4 regions of the Kitasatospora sp. NPDC127111 genome follow, and region 2 is predicted to be linked to each of the others. Evidence: riboswitches for the same ligand, from Rfam matches in the RefSeq annotation. Region 2 holds a riboswitch; each other region holds the start of a gene.
What was found. Region 2 has a riboswitch for cyclic di-AMP ahead of ACFVHB_RS31440 (NlpC/P60 family protein). Riboswitches for the same ligand answer to the same signal wherever they lie in the genome.
Positions count from the first base shown of each region.

Region 1: linked by a shared signal. The riboswitch ahead of ACFVHB_RS17640 (peptidoglycan DD-metalloendopeptidase family protein) and the one ahead of ACFVHB_RS31440 (NlpC/P60 family protein) in region 2 are both predicted to bind cyclic di-AMP.
Region 3: linked by a shared signal. The riboswitch ahead of ACFVHB_RS38985 (transglycosylase family protein) and the one ahead of ACFVHB_RS31440 (NlpC/P60 family protein) in region 2 are both predicted to bind cyclic di-AMP.
Region 4: linked by a shared signal. The riboswitch ahead of ACFVHB_RS20430 (M23 family metallopeptidase) and the one ahead of ACFVHB_RS31440 (NlpC/P60 family protein) in region 2 are both predicted to bind cyclic di-AMP.

Region 1 covers NZ_JBHXTG010000025.1:55,715-62,998, forward strand. Annotated here, with positions in the region: gene ACFVHB_RS17630 (DUF2470 domain-containing protein) at 1-190, shown strand, start outside; gene ACFVHB_RS17635 (APC family permease) at 232-1,818, opposite strand; gene ACFVHB_RS17640 (peptidoglycan DD-metalloendopeptidase family protein) at 2,288-3,322, opposite strand; cyclic di-AMP (ydaO/yuaA leader) riboswitch at 3,326-3,485, opposite strand; gene ACFVHB_RS17645 (MFS transporter) at 3,796-5,346, shown strand; gene purB (adenylosuccinate lyase) at 5,360-6,790, opposite strand; gene ACFVHB_RS17655 (MarR family winged helix-turn-helix transcriptional regulator) at 6,934-7,284, opposite strand, start outside.
Region 2 covers NZ_JBHXTG010000069.1:7,582-14,865, reverse strand. Annotated here, with positions in the region: gene ACFVHB_RS31450 (NYN domain-containing protein) at 1-1,000, shown strand, start outside; gene ACFVHB_RS31445 (NlpC/P60 family protein) at 1,213-2,256, shown strand; cyclic di-AMP (ydaO/yuaA leader) riboswitch at 2,583-2,736, shown strand; gene ACFVHB_RS31440 (NlpC/P60 family protein) at 2,747-3,886, shown strand; gene ACFVHB_RS31435 (NlpC/P60 family protein) at 4,112-5,176, shown strand; gene ACFVHB_RS31430 (hypothetical protein) at 5,257-6,432, shown strand; gene ACFVHB_RS31425 (glycosyltransferase 87 family protein) at 6,449-7,284, opposite strand, start outside.
Region 3 covers NZ_JBHXTG010000130.1:2,297-9,580, reverse strand. Annotated here, with positions in the region: gene ACFVHB_RS39010 (NAD(P)/FAD-dependent oxidoreductase) at 1-360, opposite strand, end outside; gene ACFVHB_RS39005 (exopolyphosphatase) at 803-1,744, opposite strand; gene ACFVHB_RS39000 (DUF501 domain-containing protein) at 1,741-2,421, opposite strand; gene ACFVHB_RS38995 (septum formation initiator family protein) at 2,393-2,890, opposite strand; gene eno (phosphopyruvate hydratase) at 2,994-4,280, opposite strand; gene ACFVHB_RS38985 (transglycosylase family protein) at 4,675-5,598, opposite strand; cyclic di-AMP (ydaO/yuaA leader) riboswitch at 5,600-5,769, opposite strand; gene ACFVHB_RS38980 (cytochrome P450) at 5,996-7,284, opposite strand, start outside.
Region 4 covers NZ_JBHXTG010000032.1:20,537-27,820, forward strand. Annotated here, with positions in the region: gene ACFVHB_RS20410 (hypothetical protein) at 1-42, opposite strand, end outside; gene ACFVHB_RS20415 (sensor domain-containing protein) at 131-844, opposite strand; gene ACFVHB_RS20420 (GNAT family N-acetyltransferase) at 957-1,538, opposite strand; gene ACFVHB_RS20425 (hypothetical protein) at 1,581-2,453, shown strand; gene ACFVHB_RS20430 (M23 family metallopeptidase) at 2,515-3,369, opposite strand; cyclic di-AMP (ydaO/yuaA leader) riboswitch at 3,382-3,540, opposite strand; gene ACFVHB_RS20435 (YiaA/YiaB family inner membrane protein) at 3,785-4,075, shown strand; gene ACFVHB_RS20440 (alpha/beta fold hydrolase) at 4,203-5,030, shown strand; gene ACFVHB_RS20445 (TetR/AcrR family transcriptional regulator) at 5,148-5,717, shown strand; tRNA gene ACFVHB_RS20450 (tRNA-Ile) at 5,806-5,879, opposite strand; gene ACFVHB_RS20455 (SpoIIE family protein phosphatase) at 6,075-7,284, shown strand, end outside.

The sequences.
Region 1 (7,284 bases), on a different contig from region 2:
CGGACGGCCGGAGATCCGCCCGCTCGCGCTGGACCGGTACGGCCTGGTGCTGCGCCTGGACCACCCGCACGGCCACCGGGACGTCCGCCTGGTCTTCCCCGAACGGGCCGATGACGCCGACGAGTTCGGCCGGCTGGTGCACCAGCTGCTGACCGCCGCGCACTGCGCGCTGCCCGCCCACCACAGCTGAACGACCGAACGGCGGGCGGGCAGCGGCAGACTGAGCTCCCGTCAGACCGGTACCGGCGCCTGCGGCCGCTCCGCGGCGTCCTCCAGGATGATCCGCCCCATCCGGGCGTAGCGCTCCGGCCGCCGGTTCTTCATGTAGAGCGCGAGCCCGATCCCGGCCAGGAAGGTGCCGATCACCAGGTACGGGATCAGCCGGAAGAGCAGCGTGTCGGAGGCGGCCCCGGCCGCGGTGTCCTTGTTGATCACCAGCAGCACCACCACCCCCGCCATCGCCACCCCGCCGACCACCGGCGCGACCAGCGTCCGGAACCAGTGCCTCGTCTCCGGGTGCCGCCCCTGGACGTGGAAGTACCCGACCACGGCGAACGAGCAGAGCGTCTGCACGATCAGGATCGCCATCGTCCCGAGCAGCGCCAGCAGCGTGTACAGGTGCACGTACGGGTCCATCCCGGCCGCCAGGAAGGCCAGCACCAGCCCGACCGCGATCACCGACTGGACCACCGAGGCGACGTGCGGCGAGCCGTGCCGCGGGTGGGTGCGGCCGAGGGCCGGGTGGATGAACCCCTCGCGCCCGATCGCGTACAGGTACCGGGCGGCGCACTGATGGAAGGCCATCGCGCAGGCGAACGAGCCGGTGACCACCAGCCACTGGAACACCTTCACCGCCCAGGCCCCGAGGTGCGCGCCCAGCGGGTCGAAGAACAGGCTGTTGCCGTCCTTGCCGGGCACCAGCCCGTTGGCGACGTCCACCGCGTGCCCGACCCCGTTGCCGGCCACGATCATCCACGAGACGAAGACGTAGAACAGGCCCACGCCGACCACCGAGATCAGCGTCGCCCGCGGCACCACCCGCTTCGGGTCGCGGGACTCCTCGCCGTACATCGCGGTGGACTCGAAGCCCACCCAGGACCAGAAGGCGAAGAACAGCCCCAGCCCGGCCGCCGCCGCGCCCGAACCGCCCACCCCGCGGAAGGCGTTGAGCGGGTTGACGGCCTCGCCGGCGAAGCCGTCCGGCCCGCCCCCGCTGAACAGCACCGCGAGCGACACCGCGCTCAGCACGGTGATCTCCAGCACCAGCGCTATTCCCAGCACCCTGGCGGTCAGGTGCAGGTCGAACCAGGCCATCACCGCGATCGCCAGCAGCCCGAACAGCGCGTACCAGCCCCAGGCCAGGTCCACGCCCAGCTGCGAACTCACCAGCCCGCGCAGCGAGTACGCGAAGAAGCCGATGATCGAGGCCTCGAACACGATGTACGCGAGCACCGCCAGCAGCCCGGCGGCCATCCCGGCCACCCGGCCGAGCCCGTGCGAGATGTAGCCGTAGAACGCGCCGGCCGCGGTGATGTGCCGGGCCATCGCGACGTACCCCACCGAGAAGACGGTGAGCACCACGGTGGCGAAGACGTACGCGGCGGGCGCGCCGACGCCGTTGCCCTGGCCGACGATGATCGGCAGGTTGCCGGTCATCGCCGTGATCGGCGCGGCGGTGGCGATCGCCATGAAGACCACGCCCACCAGCCCCACCGAGTCGGCCTTCAGCCGGTTGACCACGTCGGTGCCCCCACCGCCCTGGCCGCCGCCCCCGGCTCTGCCGTCCCCGCCCACCGCGTCCCCGCTCTGGATGGCCATCCGGCCTCCTTCACCTGCCGTGCCTGTGCCGCCCGCCGGTCCGGTCGGGCGATGACTGCCCGACAGCATCGGGGCACGGCGAACCGGCCCGCAACGGACAGGTAGTCAAGCAACATCAGCAGGAAGTTGACGCTCTGTTCGGTTCGTGACCCACCGCGTCCGAACGAAAACCGCCCCGGACCGGCCGGGGGTCCGGGCTCCGCCACCCCGCCGGGGGGCACGGAAGCGACGGCGGCCGGCTCCGCGGAACGACGGCGGCCGGCCTCCAGGAACGACAGCGGCCGGCCTCCGGGAACGACAGCGGCCGGCCCGGCCCGCGAAGTGCTTCGCGAGCCGGGCCGGCCTGCCTGGGCGTGTCCCGCGCCCGTGTTCCGCCGAAGGTGCGTCGATCACCCGGTCGAGCGGTCACCCGACATGACCATCCCGGGAGGTCGTTCGCCCCGCACCCGGCGGGAGTCTGGACCCGGCGTCAGAGGGAGACGCCGTGCGCCCGGAGGTAGGCGATCGGGTCGATGTCCGAGCCGTACTCCGAGCCGGTGCGGATCTCGAAGTGCAGGTGCGGGCCGGTCACGTTGCCGGTCGCACCGGAGAGGCCGATCTGCTGGCCGACGGTGACGGTCTGGCCGACCGTGACGCCGATCGAGGACAGGTGCGCGTACTGGGCGTACTTGCCGTCGGCGAGCTTGATCTCGACCTCGTTGCCGTAGGCGCCGCCGTTGCCGGCCTTCACCACGGTGCCGGCCGCGACGGCGCGCAGCGGGGTGCCGGTGGAGGCGACGAAGTCGACGCCGGTGTGGTGGCCGGAGGCCCACATCGAACCGGCGACGCCGTAGGCGGTGCCCATCTTCGGGTTGGCCAGCGGGGCGACGTAGCCGGAGGTGGAGGCGACGGCGGCCGGGGCCGGGGTGGCGGCCGGAGCGGCCGGCTTCGCGGCCGGAGCGGCCGGCTTGGCGGCCGGGGCCTGCGCGGGCTTGGCGGCCTGGACCGGCTTCGGCGCCGGGGCGGCCGGCTTCGCGGAGTCGTTCGAGGCCTGCGGCTTGGCGGCCGGGGCGGCCGGCTTGGCGGCCTCGGCGGCCGGAGCGGCGGCGGCCTTGGTGCCCAGCGCCAGCTTCTGGCCCGGGAAGATCAGGTTCGGGTTGGCGCCGACGACCGAGCGGTTGTGGTCGTACAGCGCGTGCCAGCCACCCTCGACGTTCTTCGCGGCGGCGATCTTCGACAGGGAGTCCCCGCTGACGACCTTGTAGCTCTCCTCGACCGGGGCGGCGGCCGGCTTGGCGGCCTCAGCGGCCGGAGCGGCCGGAGCGGCGGCGGCCGGAGCGGCGTCGACGCTGGTGGCGCCGGTCCAGGTGCTGGTCTGCGCGGGCTTCGCGGCCGGGGCGGTGTGGGCCTGGGCGGTGATGGTGGTCACCAGCGGGAGGGCGAACGCGGCGCCGGTGACGGCGGTGGCGATGCCGATGCGGGCGGCGCGGGGCAGGGAAACGCGACGGCGAGCGTGAGCGGGCATGGAAGATTTCCTCTCCGACGCCTGCGAGGTGAGCTGTCGGGTTCGGGCTGGAGTTGCCCGGCCGCATGCGCGGCTTCACCCCAAGCCGGACCGCGAATTCCGGTCCGGCGACTTACCTTTGGGTCCCCCGCTCCTGCCGTACAGAGTTCAGTTCGTACCACCGGGCAGCGGCAGGACTAGGCGTTCCACCCGGTGGCCACCCGGGCTGACGCCGGGCGGTCGCTGAACTAAAACCCATCCGTCCGGGTGAAGCAATGTCGATCTCTTGAACCCGCAACAAAGCCCCGGAAGGCCGTGACGCTCCGGATGATCGGCTGCACAGTACGTGCACAATCGATTAACCGCGCGCCACTGATCCGCGACACTCCGCCTATTTCGGTTTCCCTCCGCATGCGTTCGCCCACGGAAAGCCATCCGCCGACACGCCCCCGGTGAGCCTTGTCACGTGGCGCCCGGGGGCGGACGATCGGGCCGTGGCCACCCCCGAGGCCGGCACCCTGCGCCTGGGCACCGCGCAGGGCCGCTGGGTACTACTGGCGACGGTGCTCGGATCCAGCATGGCGTTGCTCGACGGCACCGTGGTCAACGTCGCCCTGCCCCGGATCGGCGAGGACCTCGGCGCCGAGCTCGCCGCCCTGCAATGGACGCTGAACGCCTATCTGCTCACCCTGGCCGGGCTGATCCTGCTCGGCGGCGCGCTCGGCGACCGCTACGGCCGGCGAAAGATCTTTCTGCTCGGCGTGGTCTGGTTCGCCGCCGCCTCGGCGGCCTGCGCCGCCGCGCCCACCATCGAGGTGCTGGTCGCCGCCCGCGCGGTGCAGGGCGTCGGCGGGGCGCTGCTGACCCCCGGATCGCTGGCGATGCTCCAGGCGGTGTTCCACCCGGACGACCGCTCGGCGGCGGTCGGCCTCTGGTCCGGCCTCGGCGGGGTGGCGGCCGCGGTCGGCCCCTTCCTCGGCGGCTGGCTGGTGGACGGCCCGGGCTGGCGGTGGATCTTCCTGCTGAACGTCCCGCTGGCCGCACTGGTGGTCGTGGTGGCCTCCCGCCACGTCCCGGAGAGCCGCGACGAGAGCGCGACCGGCCGGTTCGACGTGCGCGGCGCGGTCCTGGCCGCGCTGGCGCTCGGTTCGATCACCTACGCCCTCACCGCCGCCGGTGACGGACTGTCCGCCCGGGTCTGGGTGACCGGTGCGGCCGGGCTGCTGCTCGGCGCGGCCTTCGTCGCGGTCGAGCGCCGCACCCCGGAGCCGATGCTGCCGCTGGGCCTCTTCTCCTCCCGGCTGTTCACCGCGGTGAACCTCGTCACCCTCTGCGTCTACGCGGCCTTCAGTGGCGTCTTCTTCCTGCTGGTCGTGCAGCTGCAGATCGTCTCCGGCTTCTCCCCGCTGGTCTCCGGGCTGGCCCTGGTGCCGATCACCGTGCTGATGCTGGCGCTGTCCGCCCGGGCCGGCCGGCTGGGCAAGCGGATCGGCCCGCGGCTGCCGCTCACCGTGGGCCCGCTGCTCTGCGCGGCCGGCGTGCTGCTGATGCTGCGGATCGGCCCCGACGCCTCGTACTGGACGGACGTGCTGCCGGCCGTCACCGTGATGGGCTGCGGGATGGTGCTGCTGGTGGCGCCGCTCACCGCGACGGTGCTGGCGGCGGTGGAGGTGCGGCACGCGGGCATCGCCAGCGGGGTGAACAACGCCGCCGCCCGCGCGGCCGGCCTGCTGGCGGTCGCCGCGCTGCCCGCGCTGGCCGGCCTCAGCGGTGACGACTACCGGGTGCCCGCCGCGGTGGACTCCGCCTTCCGGACCGCGATGCTGATCTGCGCCGGGCTGCTCGTCACCGGCGGGCTGACCGCGTTCGCCACCGTCCGCGGCAACGTCCTGACGGCCGAGGACCACCCGGTCGCCGAGCCGGACTGCCGCTACGCCTGCGGCACCAACGCCCCGCCGCTGGACCCCGGCCACCTCACCACCGACGGCGCCTCCGGCCGGACGACGGAGGGCCCCGCCACCGGAACGGCGGCGGGGCCCTCGTAGAGCCGGTCGAGCGTCAGAGGATGTCGCCCGGGGCGTACTTGGCCGCCTCCGGGTAGGCGGCGGCGACGGCCTCGACCCGGCGGACCACCTCGGCGACCTGGGCACCGGCCGCACCGGTGAAGGAGAGCTTGTCGGCCAGCAGCGCGTCCAGCGCGGCCCGGTCCAGCGGGATCCGCTCGTCGTTGGCGAGGCGGTCCAGCAGCTCGTTCTCCCGCGCGCCGGCCCGCATCGCCAGCGCCGAGGCGACGGCGTGCTCCTTGATGACCTCGTGCCCGGTCTCCCGGCCGACGCCCGCGCGCACCGCGCCCATCAGCACCTTGGTGGTGGCCAGGAACGGCAGGTAGCGGTCCAGCTCGGCCTCGATCACGGCGGGGAAGGCGCCGAACTCGTCGAGCACGGTCAGGAAGGTCTCCAGGAGGCCGTCGAAGGCGAAGAACGCGTCCGGCAGCGCGACCCGGCGGACCACCGAGCAGGAGACGTCGCCCTCGTTCCACTGGTCGCCGCCCAGCTCGGCGGTCATCGACGCGTAGCCGCGCAGGATGACGGCCAGGCCGTTGACGCGCTCGCAGGAGCGGGTGTTCATCTTGTGCGGCATCGCGGAGGAGCCGACCTGGCCCTCCTTGAAGCCCTCCGTCACCAGCTCGTGGCCGGCCATCAGCCGGATGGTCTTGGCCAGGCTGGACGGCGCGGCGGCGAGCTGGACGAGGGCGGAGAGCACCTCGAAGTCCAGCGAGCGCGGGTAGACCTGGCCGACCGAGGTGAGCACGTTCTCGAAGCCGAGGTGGCCGGCCACCCGGCGCTCCAGCTCGGCGAGCTTCTCGGTGTCGCCGCCGAGCAGGTCCAGCATGTCCTGGGCGGTGCCGACCGGGCCCTTGATCCCGCGCAGCGGGTAGCGGGCGATCAGCTCCTCCAGGCGGCGGAAGGCGACCAGCAGCTCGTCCGCGACGGTCGCGAAGCGCTTGCCCAGCGTGGTGGCCTGCGCGGCGACGTTGTGCGAGCGCCCGGCCATGACCAGCTCGGAGTGCTCGGCGGCGAGCCGGCCCAGGCGCACCAGCACGGCCACCGTACGGTCGCGCACGTGCTCCAGCGACTGGCGGATCTGCAGCTGCTCGACGTTCTCGGTGAGGTCCCGGGACGTCATGCCCTTGTGGATCTGCTCGTGACCGGCGAGCTCGCTGAACTCTTCGATCCGGGCCTTCACGTCGTGGCGGGTGATCCGCTCACGGGCGGCGATCGAGCCGAGGTCGACCTGGTCGATCACCCGCTCGTAGTCGGCGACGGCGTTCTCGGGCACCTCGACGCCGAGGTCCTGCTGGGCCTTCAGGACGGCGAGCCACAGGTGGCGCTCGAGGACCACCTTGTGCTCGGGGGACCAGAGCTGGGCCAGGGTCGCCGAGGCGTACCGGGAGGCCAGGACATTGGGGATCTGGGGCTTCGCGCTCACGCTTCGCAAGCCTAACAGCCGAGGTCAGCCGGACCGGCGCCACCCGTCGGCCCGTGCCGCTCCGCCACCGGCCGCGCCCCGCCGCGCGGCGCTGCGCCTGCTGCGGCCCTGAAGGCCCCGAACGTCCCCGGAGCCGACCGGGACTACTGGCCGGCCGCCCGACCGGCCAGCACCGGGAGCACCTGGGCGCAGATCGAGTGCAGCGCGACCCGCTGCTCGTCGCTCATCGCCTCGAACGCCTGATGGGTGCGGCACATCTCACCGCGGATCAGCCCCAGGATCTCCCGGCCCTGCTCGGTGATCACGACGATCTTCACCCGCCGGTCCCCGGCCGCCGCCTCGCGGTTCGCCAGGCCCAGCGACTCCAGCCGGTCGACGATCCCGGTCACGTTGGAGGCGTCACAGCCGAGCCGCCCGGCCAGCGCCCGCATCGGCACCGGTTCCTGGACCGCGCCGAGCGCCTTCGCCTGCGAGGAGGAGAGCCCGTGCCGGGC
Region 2 (7,284 bases):
GGTGCGCTCGGCGGGCTGGAGCCGGCTGGTCGCCGAGGCCGGCGAGGAGGCCGAGCGGGCCGGCGCCGAGGGCGCGGCCGCCGAGGCGACCCGGCTGGCGGAGAAGCTGCAGGCGGAGCTGGCCGAGGTGCGGGCCGCGGCCCGGGCGGACCTGGACCGGCAGCGGGCCGAGTCGGAGGAGGTCCGCAGGGAGGCCGACTCGCTGCGCCGGAAGGTGCGGTCGCTGGAGAGCGACACCCGCCGGGCGCAGGCCGAGACCCGCCGGCTGGCCGCCGAACTGGAGGCACTGAAGGCGCAGGCCGCCGCCGAGCGCGGCGCGGCGGAGAGCGAGGCGCGCCGGCTCCGGCACCGGATCTCCGAGCTGGAGAACGCCGCCGAGCAGGGCCGCCGTTCGGCCCGCGAGGGGCGCAGCGTCGAGGACATGCGGCTGCGGCTGCTGCTGGACACCGTGCTGCAGTCGGCGCAGGGCCTGCAGCGGGAGCTGGCGCTGCCGGTCTCGCAGATCCGGCCGGCCGACCTGGTGGAGGCGGTGGTGCCGGGCGCGGCCTCGCCGCACGACGTGGCCCGGCGCGGGCTGGCCGAGGACGATCCGGCGCTGCTGGACCAGCTGCTGGCGATCCCGCAGGTCCACCTGGTGGTGGACGGCTACAACGTGACCAAGACCGGCTACCCGACGCTGCCGCTGGAGCAGCAGCGGATCCGGCTGCTGGGCGGGCTGGCGATGCTGGCCCAGCGCACCCAGGCGGAGGTCACCTGTGTGTTCGACGGGCAGGACCTGGACGTGCCGGTGATCATGGCGCCGCCGCGCGGGGTCCGGGTGCGGTTCAGCCGGACCGGGGAGACGGCGGACGAGCTGATCAGACGCCTGGTGCGGGCCGAGCCGCAGGGCCGGCCGGTGGTGGTGGTCTCCACCGACCGGGAGGTCGCGGAGGGCGTGCGGAAGGCGGGCGCGCGCCCCGTCGCCTCGGTGCTGCTGCTCAACCGGCTGGCGCGGCCGTAGGCTGTCGCGAACCCCGCCCGGACCGGCGTGACACCTGGTCAGCGCCCGGTTCGCGGTGATGTGGGGATTCCGTGAAGTCATGGCGTCGGGCTGGAGTTCACGCCATCGGGGGAGTGGCGGAAAGCCTGGATCTTCACTAGGGTCTGGCGTCAAACCTATTTTCCGGATTCTCACCCGATCGGGTGAGTCCGTTGGAAGAAGGAGCCGGTCCCTTGGCCTCCCACCGCCGTCCCAAGCAGCCGAGCCGCGCGCGGGTCTCCGTGCTCACCGCTGCCGCTGCGACCGCGGTCGCCCTCTCCGCCCAGGTCGCCGCGCACGCCGCACCGAGTCCGTCCCCCAAGAAGGACGACGTGAAGGCGCAGATCGACCAGCTGCAGGAAGAGGCGGAGCAGGCGACCGAGAAGTACAACGGCGCCAAGGAGCGGGCGGACCAGCTGCGCAAGCAGGCGGACCAACTGCAGGACCAGGTGGCCCGCGGCCAGGACCAGATGACCCAGCTTCAGGGCGGGCTGGCGGCGGTGGCCGGCGAGCAGTACCGCAGCGGCGGCATCGACCCGTCCGTCCAGCTGATGCTCTCCTCCGACCCGTCCGGCTACCTGGACAAGGCCTCCAGCGTCCAGCAGGCCAGCTCCAGCCAGACCGAGGCGCTCAAGGGCCTCCAGGACCAGCAGCGCCGGCTGGACCAGCAGAAGGCCGAGGCGGCCGCCATCCTGGCCTCGCTGGACAGCACCACCAAGGACCTGAACCAGGCCAAGGCGGACGTCAACAAGAAGCTCAAGGAGGCCCAGGACCTGCTGAACTCGCTCAGCGCGGCCGACCGGGCCGCCCTGCGCGCCCAGCAGCAGCAGGAGGACCGGGCCTCGCGCGGCTCCGAGCGGGCCGACCTGGGCAGCCTGCCGCAGGCCGGCGGCTACGCCGGTGCGGCCGTGTCCAACGCGATGAGCAAGCAGGGCTCGCCGTACGTCTGGGGCGCCACCGGCCCGAGCACCTTCGACTGCTCCGGCCTGATGGTCTGGGCGTACGGGAAGGCCGGCATCTCGCTGCCGCGCACCTCGCAGGCGCAGGGCAACGTCGGCGCCCGGGTGCCCTCGCTCGCCGAGGCCCAGCCCGGCGACCTGATCATCTACCGCAGCGACCGCAGCCACGTCGGGATGTACATCGGCAACGGCATGGTGGTGCACGCGCCGCACACCGGTGACGTGGTCAAGGTGATGAAGGCCGACGCGATGCCGATCAACACCATCCGCCGGGTCTGACGGACCGACACGCCCGCGGGCCGCGTCCCGGCCCTGTGATCCGCGCCACCCCGGAGCCGGGGTGGCGCCGGCGTGTCCGGCGGCAGGGTGACAAGCGATCAGCTCCGCGTACGGCACCGATCACGCCCGGTCATATTCACAAATGAACTTGGTTATTCTTCCGTCTTTTTTCTGACAAGGATTTGAACGGATCACGGTTCTGTTACTAGGGTCGTGCCTCGAACCACCGCACAGTCGATCACCCAGCCCGGGTGGCGGCGGTGGTTTACCGCCGAGTTCGTGAAGCAGCGGGACGGGTCGCACGACCTGTCGGACGGGGAGCCCAGCAGTCGGGGGCGCTGTGGAGCGGAGCCGGGGAACCACGTTCCTCCGGGGTGAATCGGCGCCAGGTCGGCCGGTGGAACGGCCGGTGAGGCGTCGTAGGGCAGCTTCCGGCCCGAACCCGTCAGCTCACCCGGTAGGCGGGCGTTGGAAGAAGGAGTCCGCCTTCGTGGCGTCCCATCGTCGTCCCAAGCCTGCCGGCCGCGCCAAGGTCTCGATCCTGACCGGCGTCGCCGCCGCCGCCGTCGCCCTCTCCGCGCAGTCCGGTGCCCACGCCGACCCGACGCCGACCAAGGACCAGGTCAAGGAGCAGGTCGACCAGCTCAACGAGCAGGCCGAGCAGGCGACCGAGAAGTACAACGGCGCCCAGGCCAAGCAGCAGGAGCTGCAGAAGCAGGTCGGCCAGCTGCAGGACAAGGTGGCCCGCCAGCAGGCCGCGGTCACCGACGCGCAGGGCGGCCTCGCCGAGATCGCCGGCGAGCAGTACCGCACCGGCGGCATATCGTCGACCGTCCAGCTGATGCTCTCGTCCAGCCCGGACAACTTCCTCAACCAGGCCGGGGCCCTGACCCAGGCGAGCAGCACCCAGTCCGGCGCGCTGAAGGAGCTCCAGGAGCAGCAGCGCAGGCTCGACCAGGACCGCAACGAGGCCCAGGCCAAGCTCGGCGAGCTGGAGGCCACCACCCAGCAGCTGAAGGCCTCCAAGGAGGAGGTCCAGGCCAAGCTGGCCAAGGCCCAGGAGCTGCTCAACACGCTGACCGAGCAGGAGCGCCAGGCGATGCGCGCGGCCGAGGAGAAGGCCGCCGCCGAGGCGAAGGCGAAGGCGGACGCCGCCGCCAAGGCCGCGGCCACCGCGAAGGCGGACGCCGACCGCGCCTCGCGCGACAGCGGCCGCACCGACCTCAGCGGCAGTTCGCAGGCGTCCACGCCGGCCCCCAAGCCGGTCGCCGCGGGCAGCTCGCGCGGCGCCGCCGCGCTGTCCATCGCGGCCACCAAGGTCGGCAGCCCGTACGTCTACGGCGCCGCGGGCCCGAACTCCTTCGACTGCTCGGGCCTGATGGTCTGGGCGTTCAACCAGGTCGACGTGTCGCTGCCGCGCACCTCCCAGGAGCAGGCGGGTGCCGGCACCCGGATCGGCTCGGACATCTCCCAGGCCCAGCCCGGCGACCTGCTGATCTTCTACAGCGACGCCCACCACGTCGGGATCTACGCGGGCAACGGCCAGGTGCTGCACGCTCCCAAGCCGGGTGCGTCGGTCCGCTACGAGGCCGTCTCCAACATGCCGCTGGCCTCCATCGTGCGGGTCTGATCCCCGCTCGGGCGCTCACGGGCCCGGTCTCCCTCGCGGGAGGCCGGGCCTGCGGCTTTTCCGGCGGCTCGGGCTGATGTCCGATTGGTGGGCGAATATTCGGGTTGGGAGGGGTTTGGACTCGCTCGCCCGGACTCGCTAACGTCTGCCACCGGACTCCCGCTGGAGAGCCGCCCGCCCCGGTGCGGCGGCGGGGCCGGGCCGCAGGATTGGAGCCGCCGTCGCATGGCCGTGCACCGCCGTTCCCCGCTGTCAGGTGCGCACGCTCTCGCCCGTGCGCTGGTGCTCACCGCGGCGGCCACCACCGTCCTGGGCATGGCGGCCGGCGGCACCGCCCAGGCCGCCCCCGGCGCGCCGGACGCGCCGTCGAACCGCAAGGACGTCAAGGCCCAGGTCGAGCAGCTCTACGACGAGGCCGAGCAGGCCTCCGAGAAGTACAACGCGGCGCTCGACGCCCAGCAGCGGCTGCAGCACGAGACCGGCACCCTGCAGCAGCAGGTCGCCGTCGCCCAGGACGAGCTCAACCAGCTGCGCGGCGACCTCGCCACCGTGGCCGGCGCCGAATACCGCGGCGGCGGCCTGGCCCGGACCGTCCAGCTGATGCTCTCCACCGACCCCGAGGGCTACCTCTCCAGGGCCCGCTCCCTCGACCAGGAGGCCGAGCGGCAGAACGACACCCTGCACGAGGTGGTGGCCCGTCAGCGCCGGCTCGACCAGCGCCGGGCCGAGACCTCCGTCAAACTCGCCGAACTGGACCAGACCCGCCGCGCGCTCGCCGAGGGCAAGCAGCAGATCCAGCAGCGGCTGGCCGCGGCGCAGAAGCTGCTCAACAGCCTGGACGCCGGCGAGCGGGCCCGGATGACCGCCCAGGACGCCCGCGAGGCCGAGCAGCGCGCCACCCGCGGCACCGACCGGCTCGACCTGGGCACCACTCCGCCCGCCTCCGAACGCGGCGCCGCCGCCCTGGCCGCCGCCGTGAAGATGATCGGCGCGCCCTACGTGTACGGATCCACCGGGCCCCGTGCGTTCGACTGCTCCGGTCTGATGTACTGGAGCTGGCGGCAGGCCGGAGTGACCCTGCCGCGCACCTCGCAGGCCCAGGCGTACGCCGGCCAGCGGGTCAGCCTCTCCGACGCGCGACCGGGAGACCTGGTGATCTTCTACCGGGACATGCACCACGTCGGCATGTACGCCGGCGGCGGGGTGATCGTGCACGCCCCCTACCCGGGCGCCAAGGTGCGGTACGAGAGCGTCAACGCCATGCCGGTCGCCGGGGTGATCCGGCTCTGAGTCGCCCCGGACTCATCCCGCCTCCCGCCGGCGCGCCCCCGGCCCGGCGGCCGGACGGTGACCCCGGGGTCCGCCGCTGCGTGCTGTCCCGGCGCGGCGCGCTGCTGCTCGCCGCCGGCGGGCTGGCCCAGCTCTCGCTGCCCGGCGCCGCGCCGGCCGCGCCCGCCGCGGCGGTGGCGGACCACCGGGCCGAGGTGGCCGCGCTGCTGGCCGCGCGGGCCCGGGCCCTGGCCGCCGGGCCGCCCGCACTGCCGCTGGCCGAGGCCGGCTACCGGAACCTGGTGCTCGGCCCCGGCGGTGCGCCCGACCGGCTCACCGCCACCGCCGAGCTGACCGTCCAGGTGGCCGGCTACGACGCGTACCCGGTGGTGTACCCACGCCGGCTGGCGCTGCGGCGCACCGACGGGGGCTGGCAGGTCGAGCGGGAGGAGAGCACGGGCGGCCCGCCGCCGCTGTGGGACCTCGGCACCGTCACGACCGTGCGCGGCGACCACTCCCTGGTGCTCGGCGTGGCCGGCGGGCCGGACCCTTCGGCGCTCGCCGCCGCCGCCGACCGTGCCGTGCCGGCGGTCGGCGCGGTCTGGGGCGAGCACTGGGCCGGGCGGCTGCTGCTCCAACTGCCCGCCACCGAGCAGCAGTTCGCCCGCCTGCTGGAGGCCGACACGGCGAGCTGGGCCGGCATGGCGGCGGTCACCACCGCGGCGCCCGGCGCGCCCTGGCACACCCCGGCCGACCGGGTGCTGGTCAACCCCGAGGCGTTCGGCGGGCTCAGCGACTTCGGCCGCCAGGTGGTCGTCACCCACGAGGCGGTGCACGTGGCGACCCGGGCCGACACCCGGGCCTGGACGCCGCTCTGGCTGTCCGAGGGCGTCGCCGACTGGACCGGCTACCGCGGCTCGGGCCGGTCACCGAAGCAGATCGCCCCCGAGCTGGCCCGCGACGTCGCCGCCGGCCGGCTGCCCTCGGCGCTGCCCGCCGACCAGGCCTTCACCGCCGGGGCCGACGGCATCGCCCAGGCCTACGAGCAGGCCTGGCTGGCCTGCGAGCTGATCGCCCGCAGGTACGGGCCCGAGCGCCTGGTCGGCCTCTACCGCGCGGTGGCGGCGGCCGGCCCTGGGGGCGCCGCCCGGCCGTCAGGCGGGGGGAACGAGGGCCGGGAGCAGTGGATGGACGGCGTGCTCCGGGCCGAACTCGGCCTCGGGCTGGGCGAGTTCACCGGCCTGTGGCTCGACGAGGTGCGGCGGCTGAAGGGCTAGCACCTGTCCAGGGTGCTTAGCGGCGCTCGCTGGGGGCGGCCGGGCGGTCGATGCCGTCCAGCAGGTCCTGCTCGTACGCGATGCCCGGCCGCACCGAGTACGCGGCGGCCGGCGCCGGCTCCGGGCGGGCCAGCACCACGGTGGGCGGCAGCGGGGCGTCGCCGCGGGTGGAACGCCAGAGCCGGACGCAGGAGAGCCCGGTGGCGGCGAGCAGCAGCAGGTTGCGCAGGGTCAGCACGGTGATCGCCGTCGGGTCGCTGCCGACCACCTCGCTGAACATCAGCGGGAACTCCACCAGGGTCAGCGGCGTCGCGGCCAGGATCAGCACCGCCACCGGCCGCTGGCTGCTGCCGCGCACGGTCAGGCAGACCGCCGCGACGCCGACCAGCCAGACCAGGTACTGCGGGCTGATCACCCGGCTGGTCACGGTGAAGACCAGCAGTGCGGCCAGCGCCGCGTCGTACATGGTGGCGGCGTTGCGGCGCTTGGCGGTGAAGCGCCAGAGCAGCAGCCAGCCGAAGCCCAGCAGGGTGCCGGCCAGCATCACCTTGGAGACCACCGGCACCCACGGCCCGAGCATCTCCACCGAGCCGTAGTTCATCATCACCTTGCCGTCCCAGGCCCCGGCGATCCGGGCGAAGTGCAGCGGCAGCGCGCCGACCGACTCCACCTCGACGCCGCGGTCCTTCTGGAACGTCAGGAACTCGAACGCGCCGTTCATCCCGGCCGCGAGCAGGAAGCCGACCGAGACGCAGGCGGCGGCCGCGGCCGTCCAGGAGCGGCGGGTGCGCCGGCCGGACGGCGTGCCCATCAGGCCGAGCAGCGGCCAGACCTTGATGATCCCGCCCAGGC
Region 3 (7,284 bases), on a different contig from region 2:
GAAGGTGCGGGAGACCGAGCCGGTCGCGACGACCAGGTACTCGAAGGGCAGCTCGTACGAGTCGCCCGCCGCGGGCTGGATGGTGGCGACCTTGCGGGCGTGGTCCACACCGGTGACCGCACCGGTGAGCACCTCCGCCTTCTTGAGGGCGCTGCGCAGCGGCGCGACGAGGTTGCGGGGCGCGACGTTGCCGCCGGCCGCCTCGGGAAGGAAGGGCAGGTACGTCATGTACGACCGCGGGTCGACGACCGTGACGGTCGCTTCGCCGTAACGCATCTTCTTGAGGATGCGCATCGCGGCATACAGGCCGACGTAACCACCGCCGACAATGAGGATGCGAGGACGCTCCGTGGTGCTCATATCCGAAAGTATCCAGCACCGTCCGGAGCAGCCTTCGTGAGCCCGGTCACAAGCTCATGGACACCCCGTGCTACACTTCGCGCCCCCTCCGGCCGGCCCGGAGGGTCGCCTCACGACCCCCGGGGCCCCTCCGTGAGGACGGGCGGTCGGACGGCCCATCTGAGCAGCAACGATCCGCATCAGGCCCGGGTTCCCGCGTGTGATTTCGATTTTCAGACCGCCACGCGAGCCCAGCCTGCGATCCAGCGGTCGCCGCGCGCACCAGACCTTCAGTCCCACATTTCGGACGTTGCGGGCACTCGGGCACGACGAATGGCGGCATCGCCATGTGAAGAAATTCACGAACTTTCTCGCCCGGCCCCGGGCGCGCCCCGGCCCCGGAGCCCGCAACGGGGCTCCGGGGCCGGTGGGGTAAGGCCTGCGGGGCGTCAGGGGGCCGTACTCAGGAGGCCATGCTCCAGGCGATGCCGTCCAGGATGTCGTGCTCGCTGACGACCACCTCGGCGGCTCCGGTCCGGGTCATGATCTCCAGCAGCTCCAGCGCGCCGGCCGCGATCACGTCCACCCGGCCGGGGTGCATCGACGGGATGGCCGCCCGCTGCTCGTGCGTGGCGGCGAGCAGCTCGTCGGCGATCCGGGCCACCTGCTCGCGGCTGATCCGCGAGTGGTGGATCGCCGCCGAGTCGTACGCCGGCAGGTCCTGGACGATCGCCGAGACGGTCGTGACCGTCCCGGCCAGGCCCACCAGGGTGGCCGCCCCGGTCAGCGGGACGACCTCCTCGGCCTTGTCCAGCTCCGCCCGGACGTGCGCCCGGGCCTCGGCGATCTGCTCCGCCGACGGCAGCTCCGCGCCGCCGAAGTGCCGCTCGGTGAGCCGGACGCAGCCGATGTCCACCGAGCGGGCCGCCTGGACGTCCTCCGCGCCGAGCACGAACTCGGTGGAGCCGCCGCCGAGGTCGAAGACGAGGTACGGCGCCGGGAACTGACCGCCGGTGAGCTCCTTGGTGGCGCCGACGAAGGAGAGGTGGGCCTCCTCCTCGCCGCTGACCACCTGGGGCTCGACGCCCAGGGCGTCCCGCACGCCCTTGACGTACTCGTCGCTGTTCTCGGCATCCCGGGAGGCGCTGGTGGCGACGAAGCGGATCCGGTCCGGGCCGACGCCGAAGCCGGAGATGATCTCCGCGTACTCGCGGCAGGCCGCGAAGGTGCGCTCCAGCGCGTCCGGGTGCAGTCGGCCGGTCCTGTCCACGCCCTGGCCGAGCCGGTTGATGATCATCCGGCGGTCGAGGTCGGTGATCGCCCCGGTCTCCGGGTCGAGGTCGGCCACCAGCAGCCGGATCGAGTTGGTGCCGCAGTCGATCGCGGCCACCCTGCTGACGGTCATTCGCCGGCCTCCTCGGTGTTCCCGGCGGAGGCTGCCTCCTCCGCGGCCCGCTTCGCGGCGCGCTCGGCGGTCTTCTGCTCCTTGGCGGCGATCACCGCCGCGTGGTCCTGCTCCTTGGCGCGGTTCCGCGCGACCCGCTCGCCGGCGGCCTCGACCTCGGCGGCGGAGACGCACGGGCCCTTGGACCACCAGTCCTCCAGCATGCCGAGCGCCTCGTCGCCGAGCGGGTTGACGCCCTCGCCGGCCGCCAGCGAGTGGCCGACCAGCACGTGCAGGCACTTCACCCGGTCCGGCATGCCGCCGGCGCTCGGGAAGCCCTCCAGCACCTCGATGGCGTCCCGGCGGGCGATGTAGTCCTCGTGCGCCTTCTGGTAGGCGGCGGCCAGCTCCGGGTCCTCGGCGAGACGGGCGGTCTGCTCCTTCATCACGCCGTCCGCCTCCAGGGTGCCGATCAGCGAGGCGGCCTTGGGGCAGGTCAGGTAGTAGAGGGTCGGGAACGGCGTGCCGTCCGCGAGCCGGGGGGCCGTCTCGACGACGTCCGGGTTGCCGCAGGGGCAGCGGTGCGCCACGCCGCGCAGACCGCGCGGGACCCGGCCGAGCTGCGCGGCGATCGCCGCGACGTCGGAGTCGGAGACGGAGGGGTGGTTCTCAGTGGTCATGGGGGGAGCTGGCTCCAGCGGGGGCAGGGGCGGGTGGAGAGGGCGGGGCGAGGGCGGCGGTGTCGGCGGCGTCCACCGAGTCCCAGACGCTGGCGTACCAGGGCTTGGCGGCCTTCGCCGGAGCGGCGGCCACACCGTCGGACGGCGCGGGCGCGGGCACGGAGGACTTGGCGGCGCCCTGGCCGGCCGGGTCCACCGCGATGTACGGGGTCTCCCCCGGCATCGCGTAGTGCAGCCGGGCGCGGGCCTGCGCCTTGACGTACTCCGGGTCCTGCCAGCGGGCCTTCTCCCGGCGCAGCTGTTCGACCTGCTGCCGGGCGTGTTCGGCCTTCGCCCGCTGGGCGGAGATCTCGGAACGCTGCGAGATGAACTGCCGCGTCGGGTAGGCGAGGATCGCCACCAGCGAGCAGAGCACCAGGACGAGGACGGTCGCCCGGCTCGTGAAGCGAGGCCGGGCCGCCAAGCCCGGGATCCGCCATCCTGCCATCTCCCGTTTCCCCTCCTGGTCGCGCCGGTGCCCCGCCGTCCACCCTACGGGGTGAACCGGCGGGGCACCGGTGCGATCAGTGTGTGTCAGCCGCCGTACTCGGTCAGCCCTCGTGCTTGAAGCGCGGGAAGGCGCCGCGGCCGGCGTACTCGGCGGCGTCGTCGAGGATCTCCTCGATGCGCAGCAGCTGGTTGTACTTGGCGACGCGCTCGGAGCGGGCCGGGGCACCGGTCTTGATCTGGCCGCAGTTGGTGGCGACGGCCAGGTCGGCGATGGTGACGTCCTCGGTCTCGCCGGAGCGGTGCGACATCATGCAGCGGTAGCCGTTGCGCTGGGCCAGCTCGACGGCGTCCAGGGTCTCGGTCAGCGAGCCGATCTGGTTCACCTTGACCAGCAGCGCGTTGGCGGTGCCGGTCTCGATGCCCTTGGCCAGGCGGGCCGGGTTGGTGACGAACAGGTCGTCGCCGACCAGCTGGACCTTGTCGCCCAGCTTGACGGTCATGGCCTTCCAGCCGTCCCAGTCCGACTCGTCCAGCGGGTCCTCGATGGAGACCAGCGGGTACGCGGCGACCAGCTCGGCGTAGTACTCGATCAGCTCGGCGGCCGAGAGGGCCTTGCCCTCGAACTGGTAGGCGCCGTCCTTGTAGAACTCGGAGGCGGCGACGTCCAGGGCCAGCGCCACGTCGCGGCCGGGCACGTAGCCGGCCTTCTGGATGGCCTCGGTGATGAGGTCCAGGGCCTCGCGGTTGCTGTCCAGGTTCGGGGCGAAGCCGCCCTCGTCGCCGAGACCGGTGGAGAGGCCGCGCTCCTTCAGGACGCCCTTGAGGGTGTGGTAGACCTCGACGCCCCAGCGGACGGCCTCGGAGAAGGACTCCGCGCCGATCGGGGCGATCATGAACTCCTGGATGTCGACGTTGGAGTCCGCGTGCGAGCCGCCGTTGAGGATGTTCATCATCGGGACCGGCAGGACGTGCGCGTTCGGGCCGCCCAGGTAACGGAACAGCGGCAGGTCGCTGGCCTCGGAGGCGGCGTGCGCCACGGCGAGCGAGACGCCCAGGATGGCGTTGGCGCCGAGCGAGGACTTGTCCGGGGTGGCGTCCAGGTCGAGCATGGCCTGGTCGATCAGGCGCTGCTCGGTGGCGTCGTAGCCGACCAGCTCCGGGCCGATCTGCTCGATGACGGCCAGGACGGCCTTCTCCACGCCCTTGCCGAAGTAGCGGTTCTTGTCACCGTCGCGCAGCTCCAGCGCCTCGAAGGCGCCGGTGGAGGCACCCGAGGGGACGGCGGCACGGCCGGTGCTGCCGTCGTCGAGGCCGACCTCGACCTCGACCGTGGGGTTGCCACGCGAGTCGAGGATCTCACGGGCTACGACGACATCGATGGACGGCACGAGGCATCTCCTAGCGGAAGCAGGTTCGGCTGACGGTGGGTGCTGTCGGCCGGACGATTGCGGAGTCGTTACGACCAGAGCCTAACCGCACGGGCTCCCGGGGCCACGCTGACCTCGGCCCCGTCTCAGCGTGTGGCCGCTCTACCCACCGGTAGTTCACCTGGTTGCCCGGCGGAAGGCGACCAGACGGGGACGAAGGGGCCGAATCCGGCCCCCGTTCGCGGTGTCGGCGGGCTCCCGGCGGTCGGCGTCGGCACGCTCCGGCGGTGGCCGGCGTCGGTGGCCGGCGGCGGCACGCTCCGGCGGTGGCCGGCTGCGGTGGCCGGCTGCGCTGGTCGGCGGCGGTGGCCGGCTGTGGTGTGCGCCGGCCCGGTCCCGCCGGGCCGGCGGCGGATCAGCCGAGGTTGAGCACCTGGCCGGGCAGGATCAGGTTCGGGTCGGCGCCGACCGTGCCGCGGTTGCCGTCGTACAGCGTCTGCCAGCCGCCGGAGACGTCGTGGGCGGCGGCGATGCCGGCCAGCGTGTCCCCGGACCGGACGGTGTAGTCGTGGCCGGAGCGCTGCTGGGTGACGGGCGCGGCCGGGGCGCTCTGCGCGGCCGCCGGAGCCTCCTGACCCGTGGTCCGGCCCGCGGCCTGGCCCGCGGCGTGGCCGGCGTACTGCTGGTAGATGTCCTGGTGGCTGGTCCAGTACCAACCACCGTCGTTCTGGTACCAGTACACCTTCGCGTCGGCGTCCCAGCCGTCGTGGCCGGAGAACGCCGGGGCCTGGGTCTGCTGCTGGGCCTGCGGCTGCGCGTACTGCTGGGCGGCGGGCTTCTGCGCCTGCGGCCCGGCCGGCTGGGCGGGCTTCTGGACCGGCTTCGGCTGGGCGGGCTTCTGGACCGGCTGCTGCGCGGCGGGCTTGGCGTCCGCCGAGGTGTCGACCGCGGCCGGGGCGCCGCCCTTGCTCAGACCGGCCTTCTGGGAGCAGACCGGCCAGGCGCCCGGCCCCTGCGAGGCGAGGACCTTCTCGGCGACCGAGATCTGCTGCGCCTTGCTGGCCTGGTTGGCCTGGGGCGCGTACGACGTGCCGCCGTACGCCTTCCAGGTGCCGGAGGTGAACTGCAGACCGCCGTAGAAGCCGTTGCCCGTGTTGATGCTCCAGTTGCCGCCGCTCTCGCACTGGGCGACCGCGTCCCAGGTGGAGACCGGGGCGGCCGAGGCGCCGGTGGCGGTGAGGATCGGCATCGCGAGTCCGACGCCGGCCACACCGGCGACGGCGATGGCCTTCTCGGCCTGGGTACGACGACGGTGACGGCCAGTTCCAACGAACAGCATGAAGGTCCCTCTCCGCACGCCTGCGAGGTGAGCTGTCGGGTTCGGACCGGGAGGTGGCCCGGCCGCCGTGCGCGGAATCGCTTCCGCTCGGGCGGCTTCACCCCGAGCCGTGGGGAACGGCAACAAACCTGGTTCCCCCGCCCCTGCCCAGGGTTCTGGTCGGTTTCCCGTGACGCGGCGGGCAGGATTCGGCGTCCCGCGCACGAGGTCCGCAGCTGCGAACTCAACGGAGAGTAGACAGATCCTCTTACCAATCACAAGCTCATATCGCCGATATCACACAGAAATTACGGCGTGTGGTCGATCGCCCACCAACGGAGGCGGTATGTCCGCTTTGATGGTGGTTCAACCCCCGGAAAACGACGCACCGGCGACGTCTCGTCAGCGTGTCGGAGCCTCAGCCGGAGGTGTCGGCGGCGCCGGCGGACGGCTCCACGGCCTTCTTCTCCGGGCTGAATTCGACCGGAAGCTCACGAAGTCCACGCATGATCAGACCGCCGCGCCAGCGCAGATTGTCCGGGCTTTCGGCAAGCCGCAGATCCGGCAGCCGGGTGAGCAGGGTGGCCAGTGCCGCCCGCCCTTCGAGCCGGGCCAGCGGGGCGCCGATGCAGTAGTGGATGCCGTGCCCGAAACCCAGGTGCGGGTTGTCCGTCCGGGTCAGGTCTAGGCCGTTCTCGTCGGCGAACCGCGCGGGGTCCCGGTTCGCCGCGGCGAGCACCACCAGCACCGGGTCGCCGACCGGGATCTCCACCCCGCCGATGGTCAGCGGGCTGGTCGCGAAGCGCCAGGTGGCCAGCTCCACCGGCCCGTCGTAGCGCAGGAGTTCCTCGATCCCGGTTTCCAGCAGGCCGCTCTCGCCACGGGCGACCGACTCCTGCAGCAGCGCCCGCTGGCCCGGGTTGCGCAGCAGCGCGTACGTGCCGTTGCCGATCAGGTTCACGGTCGTCTCGAACCCCGCGAACAGCAGGATGAAGGCCATCGCCGCGGCCTCGTTCTCGGTCAGGTGCTCACCGTGGTCGCTGGCCCGGATCAGGCCGGAGATCAGGTCGTCGCCGAGGTCCGCCCGCTTGCGGTGGATCAGCTCGGCGAGGTACGCCCGCATCCGCTTCACCGCCCGGCCCACGCCGCCGCGTTGGCCGCTGCCGTGCCCCGGCTTCGTGTGCCGCAGCATCATCCCGGCCCAGTCGCGGAAGTCGTCCTGGTCCTCGGCCGGCACGCCCAGCATGTCGCAGATCGCGTAGATGGGGAGCGGGAAGGCGAACTCGTGGATCAGGTCGGCGCTGCCCCGGGCCGCGAAGCCGTCGATCAACCGGTCCGTGAGCTGCTGCACCCGCGGCTCGAACTCGGCCACCCGGCGCGGCGTGAACGCCTTCGACACCAGCCGGCGCAGCCGGGTGTGGTCCGGCGGGTCGATGTTCAGCAGGTGCGTCATCAGGTCGGCCTGGCGCTCGCCCGGGATGCCGACCCGGCCGGTGCGGTGCGCCTGCCCGCTGTGGTGCACCGGGTTCTTGGAGAGCCGGCTGTCGGCGAGCGCCTGCCGGGCGTCCGCGTACCGGGTGACCAGCCAGGCCTCGACCCCGCTCGGCAGGGTGGTGCGGTGCACCGGCTCGTGCTCGCGCAGCCAGGCGTACGCCGGGTACGGGTCGGCGGCGAACTCCCAGGTGAAGAGCGGCGGGCGGGCAGAAT
Region 4 (7,284 bases), on a different contig from region 2:
GACAGCGACGGTGGCGGCGCTGGGGGCGGTGGGGGCGGCCATTCGGCCATCGGAACACGGGCCGGCCCCGCCCGCATCCGGAGCGTCCGGGGACGGGCGGGGCCGGGCGCGCGGGGGTGGGCGCCGCCGGTCAGCGCCCCAGCAGGCCCCGGACGGCGAGCCGGTTGACGTTGGTGAGGCCGCGCACCAGCTGCGGGGTGAGGAAGACCAGGAACAGCCCGATCAGCGACATCCCGGCGATCTGCAGCGGCGACTGGACGTAGTAGGCGTGCTCGACGCCGTGGCCGTCCTTGAAGTCGACCACCCGGTAGCCGGGCCAGTCGGTGTAGGCCGGGAAGACCCAGTGGTAGAGCGGGTAGAGCGCGAACGACCAGCCGAGCAGCAGGAAGACCAGCGACAGCGTGAAGCTCAGGATCGCCCAGGGGAACATCAGCACCTGGTACAGCACGGCCTTCCAGCCGGCCGCGTCCGCCAGCCGGGCGGTGATCCCGCCCCACGTCCCGGGCCGCACCACCCGGACCGGCGCCGGGCCGGGCACGTCCAGCGCCAGCATGCCGCGGGCCCGGGAGCGTTCCAGCCGGCCGAAGCCGCGGGCGCCGGCGGTGAGCGCGGCCAGCACCGGCAGGCCGAGGACGGTGACGATGGTGCCGAGGCCGAGGCTGAACAGCGGGACGGCGAAGGCGAAGCCCGCGACGGCGACCGGGAGCCCGGTGAGCGTGAAGCCCAGCTCCCGGTAGTAGTAGGACGAGAACGGCGCCCGCCAGGCGTACGGCGGCTCCTGGGTACGGTAGGCGCCCTCGGGGCGGTCGTACGCGTCGCGCTGCGTGCTCTGGCTGGTGCTCATTGGCCGGGCCTCGGTCCTCGGGTCTGCGGCGGTGCCGGTCGGGCTGGTTCCACCAGGCTGTCAAAGGCGCGGGCCGGCGGACATCCGGGCCACCGGCGGACCGGGGGTGGGGTTAACCCCCCTGTCCGGGCCGGGCCGGCCACTCGTCGGCGAGCAGCGAGTACTGGAAGGCGTCGTGCCAGGCGCCGCCCCGGTACACGTCGTGCCGCACCCGGCCCTCCTGCTGGAAGCCGGCGCGGGTCAGCACCCGGGCGGAGGCCGTGTTCGCCACGTCGGCCAGGGCGGCCAGCCGGTGCAGGCCGAGCGGGCCGAACGCGAAGTCGCAGAGCAGTGCGGTGATCTCGCCCGCGTAGCCGTTGCCCCAGGTGTCGGGGCGCAGGGCGTAGCCGAGGGAGGCGGAGCCCCGGCCGCCGAGGGTGAGGGCGGCGTTGCCGATCGGGGTGGCGTCGGCCGGGTCGTCCGCGTCGGCGCGCCGGGTCACGGCGAGCCGGTAGACCGTCCGTTCCTCGCGGAGCGCCTCCTCCAGGTACTGCTCGATCTGGTCCGCGCAGTCCTCCCGGTCGCGCGGTTCGAAGGGCAGGTAGCGGGTGGCCTCCGGGTCGCCGAAGATCGCGTGCAGCGCGTCGACGTCGCCCGGGGTGTGCTGGAACTCGCGGATGGCCAGGCGGGGGCCGGTGAGTCGGACGGGGACCATGTCAGCCGACCCTACCCGGGCTTTGCGGTTACCGTACGTGACATGAACGATGAAGACCTGCGGCTCGCCCCGCGCACCAAGGCCGCCGAACTGCTCGCCTGGGCGGAGGCCGAGGGCCGGGCGCCGGTGGCCGCGGAGCCGCTGCGGGCGGTGCTGGCGCTGCTGGAGCTGGGCGAGGGCAGGATGCGCGACGGCTGGCCGGAGCTGACCTCGGACGCGGTGGAGCAGTTGCTGTACGAGCGGCTCCACCTGTACGTGCAGCCCGCGCCGGAGCAGGACCCGCTGGCGTACGGCGAGGCGGTGCGGCTGCTGATCGACCACCAGCGGGCGGTGAAGCGGCTGAACGCCAAGCGGCAGGAGCGGCTGCACGCCGAGGCCGAGTGGCAGGGCGAGGTGGCGGCCGGGCTGCTGCGCCGGGCCGATCTGGTGACCTGGCCCCGGCTGTACGCGCTGCTGCTGCACGCGCACGGCGTGGACGTCGCGGACGCGGCGGCGGTGCGGGAGTGGCTGACGGCGTTCCGGGAGCTGTCCGGGGAGGAACGGCGGGCCGGGTTCGAGGCGCTGGCGGAGGCGGGCTGGCTGGACGAGCTCGACGAGGAGGGCTGGGGTCCGGCCCGGACGCTGAGCGTGGGGATGGCCACCGACGGGGCCCGGCGGCTGCTGGAGCAGGGGCTGATGCGGCGCAGCTACCGCAACCTGGCGGAGCTGACGGCGCTGGGCCGGCCGATGCCGGACGAGCTGGCCGGGGATTTCGGCGCGTTCGAGGAGGCGGCGGCCGAGGCGGCGCTGGACCTGTGCGGGGCGTGGACGGTGCCGGGGCTGCCGAGGATGCTGCTGGCGGAGTTCCCGGACCTGGCGCCGGAGCCGGGCCAGGAGGAGATCGACGCGTACCTGGCGCAGCTGCCGCCGGAGTGAGCGTCGCGGCCCCGGCCGCCGAGCCCCTCGCGGAGGGTGACGGCCGGGGCCGGGCGGGCTGTCAGGGGGTGATGCCGCGCTGCTCGAACCAGGTCTCCGGGTCGACCGGGGCGCCGCCGCCGGGGCGCACCTCCAGGTGCAGGTGCGGGCCGGTGACGTTGCCGGTGGCGCCGACCTTGCCGAGCTGCTGGCCGGGGACGACCTTGCCGGAGCCCTTGATGATCGAGGAGAGGTGGCAGTACCAGATCTCGGTGCCGTCGGGCAGCGTCTCGACGATCCGGTAGCCGTAGGAGCCCGCCCAGCCGGCCGAGGTGATGGTGCCCTGGCCGACCGCGTACACCGGGGTGCCGGTGTCGGCGGCGAAGTCGAGACCGGTGTGCAGGTGGGCCCAGTAGGAGGCGCTCTGGCCGTAGTGGGCGGAGAGGTTGTAGTCGCGCACCGGCAGGTTGAGGGCGGCGAGCTTGGCCTTCTCGGCCTCCTCGGCGGCGCGCTTGGCCTCCTGCTGCTGGGCGGCGCGCTTGGCCTCGGCCTCCTTGGCGGCCTGGAGGCGGGCGGTCTCCTCGGCGGCGGTGCGCTGGCTGTCGGCCTGCTGCTGGATCCGGGCGGCGAGCGCGAGGCCGGGGTCGGCGGAGAGGGCGACCGGGGCCTCGTCGGGGGCCTCGACGGCGGGCGCGGCGGCCGGGGTCGCGGAGGCGAAGCCGGTGGCGCCGAGGGTGGCGGCGACGGCGGTGACGCCGAGCAGCGGCGCGGTCCCGCGGGTCTGACGCGGCATCCGGTGCCGGTTGGTCTCGGTGGCCTGCGGGGCGGCCTCGTCGGCGGGCCCGCCGGGCCCGGCACCGTACACGGGCCAGGGTTCGAGCAGCTGGGTGCCGGCTGCGGAGCCGGGCAGGTGTGCCGGAGAGTGCGTCGACGCCACGGAGGCGCGCTCCTTTCCTTCCTTCGCGCCTACCGGGTTAGCTGACGGGTTCGGAGCAGGAAGGTCTCCTACGGCTGGGCCTGGGCCCGGCCGATTCACCCCAAGGAACGTGGTTCCCCGGCTCCCTGGCCTGCCCGGAGGCCGGCCGGCGGGATTAGGCGACGGCGCACGGTGCCGTCTGGGTACGGCGTTGCGGACCGCGCTGCGTTATCAAACGTTAATCCTAGGAGCCCCTGATTCCAAGCCGTCCGTCCGGGACGAGCGGGGCCAGCACGGACCTTACGCGACCCGATGGGCGTTTTGGGGCGATTGACGACAACTCACACTACCGAACGTGATGGGACGTCAACGAACGACCGTCGTTCTGAGTACTCCTACTCATGTGCGGCCCGGCTGGCGCGACCATCCTGGCGCCATGAACGCACCGATGCAGTCACGCACCACGGCCGCGTACTTCGTCCAGGCCGTGCTCTCCTTCGCGATCTCGGGCACCGCCCTCGCGGTCGGGATCGCCTACCTCCCGGTGGGCGGCTGGACCCGGGCCTTCCTCGGGATCGGCCTGCTCTACACCGTCACCTCCTCGTTCACCCTGGCCAAGGTGATCCGCGACCGGCAGGAGACCAGCGAGATCGTCACCCGGGTCGACCAGGCCCGGCTGGAGAAGCTGCTGACCGAGCACGACCCGTTCAAGGTGGACGGCGTCTGACCGGCCGCCCGGACCGGGGCCGCCTTCAGCTTCTGCCAATAGCTTGACGGCTAAGGCTATTAGCCTTAGCTTTGTGGGTGTCGGCAGCACCGCCGACACCCGAGCCCGGCGGACCCAGGAGGCCCCCATGTCCGGCACCACCGCCCCCACCACCCAGTACCTCGACGTCACCGGCGGCCGGCTCGCCTACGACGACACCGAGCAGGGCGAGGGCGTCCCCGTCGTCCTGCTCCCCGGGATGCTGGACAGCCGGGCCGCCTACCGGCACCTGCGCCCGCTGCTGACCGCGGCCGGCCGCCGGGTGATCACCATGGACCTGCGCGGCTTCGGCGAGTCCTCGATCGTCTGGGACGACTACTCGCCGGCCGCGATCGCCACCGACGTCCTCGCCCTGCTCGACCACCTCGGCATCGAGCGCGCCGTCCTGGCCGGCAACTCGTACACCGGCGCCACCGTGGTCAAGGCCGCCGGGGACGCCCCCGAGCGGGTCGCCGGGATCGTCCTGCTGGACGCCTTCGTGGAGAACCTGCCGCCGACCGCCCTGCAGCGCGCGATGTTCGCCGTGATGGGCACGCTGCTGGTGCACTCGCCCGCGTTCTGGGGCCTCTACCACCGCAGGATGGCCTACCCGACCGCCAAGCCGGCCGACCTCGACGCGTACGTGGACGGGCTGGTCGCCGCGATGCGCACGCCCGGGCGCAGGACCGCGACCCGCGGCTACGTCCGCGGTGACTCCGCGCCCGCCGGCTGGACCGCGGCCGTGCGCTGCCCGGCCCTGGTCGTGATGGGCGGCAAGGACCCCGACTTCCCCCGGCCGGAGCTGGTCGCCGACCGGCAGGCCGCCGCGCTGCGCGCCCGCAAGGTGATGATCGAGGGAGCGGGCCACTACCCGATGGCCGACCACCCGCGGGCCACCGCCGACGCGCTGCTGACGTTCCTCGCCGAGCTGGCCTGAACCCCGCCCGCGCACCGGCCGCCCACGCACCACCCACGCGCCGGCCCACGCCCACCCACCGGCCCACGCGCCGGCCACGCGCCGCCGCCACCGCCGCCGCAACCACGGAGAACCCCCATGCCCCGCGTAGGACTCACCCCCGAGCAGGTCGTCGGCCACGCCCTCGCCCTCATCGACGAGCAGGGCCCCGAGGCCCTCACCCTGGCCGCCGTCGCCGCGCGGGCCGGAGTGGCCACTCCCTCGCTGTACAAGCACGTGAGCGGCGGGCTGGCCGAACTGCGCCGGCTGGTCGCCGTCCGGGTCACCGAGGAGCTCGCCGACCGGCTCGCCGGGGCCGCCCTCGGCCGCGGCGGGGACGACGCCGTCGCCGCCGTGCTGCGCGCCTACCACGGCTACGCCACCGAGTACCCGCACCGCTACAACGCGCTCCCCCAGGCCCCGCAGCCGGACGACGAGCTCACCCGGGCGGCGACCCGGCTGGTCGGCGTGATCATCGCGGTGCTGCGCGCGTACGGCCTCGACGGGTCGGAGGCGATCCACGCCGCCCGCGCGGTCCGCTCGGTGGCGCACGGCTTCGCCTCGCTCTCCATCGGCGGCGCCTTCCAGCTCGCGGAGGACCTCGGCGACACCCAGGACCGGCTGATCACCGTCCTCACCCACGGTCTCCGCGACTGGCCGGGGGCGTAGCACCGGGAGCGGGGGGCCGGGGCGCGTGGAACGCGGCCGGACATGCGGAAGGGCCCGGAGCGTGATCGCTCCGGGCCCTTCGACGCGGTGGGCCTAACAGGACTTGAACCTGTGGCCTCTTCCTTATCAGGGAAGCGCTCTAACCGTCTGAGCTATAGGCCCGCGTCGACAGCACAGTCTACTCGACCGCGGGACCAGGTCCCGACGCGGAGGACCGGCGCCCCGGGACCGGGTGCGGCGCCGCGGGACCGGGTGCGGCGCCGCGGGACCGGGTGCGGCGCCCGGATCACCATTCGCCGCCATGAGAAATAAGGTATTAAGAATTGAGTGTCCGATAAGACACCGCCGGAGGATCCCATGGACCTGTCCTCGCCGTGGCTTCCCCCCTCCGAGGACGAGAGCCGGACGCCGCGCAGCAGCCCCACCGCGCGCAGCGCCATGCGCTGCGTCCGCTTACTGCTCGGCTGCTCCAGTGCCGCCGAACTCCTGGGCACGGTCCTCGCCGAGGGCCCGAGCTGGATCACCGGTGAGGGCTCCGCGCTCTACCTGCTCGACTCCGCCGGCATGCTCCGGCTCACCGCCTCGCACGGCCTGCCCGACTGGGCCCACGAGCGCTACAGCGTGGTCGACCCGGCCGGCGACCTGCCCGCCGCGATGGCGCTCCGCCTGCGCCGCCCCTACCTGCTCAGCCCCGAGCGCACCAGCGTCGACTACCCCAACCGCAACACCGGGATGGGCACCGGCATGGTCGCCATCATCACCCTGCCGATGATCGTCGACGCGCAGCCGATCGGGGTGCTGGCGCTCGCCCTCGCCCACCGGGGCACCGTCCCGCGCCGCGACCTCGACGTCCTGGAGACGCTCGCCGACGCCTGCGCCCACCGGCTCTCCCACCTGCTCGACCACGCGCACGCCGAGACCCGGGTGCCCCGGGGCGTCCGCCCCGGGCCCGCCGCGGGGACGGCGGGGGACGCCCCGGACCGGGCCGCCGGGCTGGCCCACCCGATGCTCTCGCTCGCCGTCCGCTCCGCCGGGCACGGCGCCTTCGAGCGCGACCTGGTCACCGGCGAGACCTTCTGGGACACCCAGGCCTACCGGGTGGTGGGCCAGCCGCCGCCCGCCGAGGGCTCCCCGGCCGGCGCGCCCGACCTCGACCGGATCGTCCACCCGGAGGACCTGCCGGACGTCCAGGCCGCCCTGGCCGAGGCCCTCGCCACCGGCGGCCCGTACCGGATCAGGTACCGGGTGCTGCGGCGGGGCGGCGGCGTGGTGCGGATAGAGGAGACCGGAGAGGTGATGCTGGACGTGCACCGGCGCCCGGTCCGGATCGCCGGGCTGCTCGCCGACCGGGACCGCGCCCGTACCGCCGGGGAGGGCCCGGCGGCCGACGAACCGGGCGACTCCCCGACGGCCGGGGCCCGCTCGGCGCTGCTGCTGGCGCTCACCCGGGCGCTGTCCCGCGCGATCACCGTCCGGGACGTCACGACGACGGTGACCGACATCGCCGGCCCGGCGTTCGGCGCCGCCAGCATCGTGCTCGACCTGGTGGACGAGGGCCGGCTGCTGC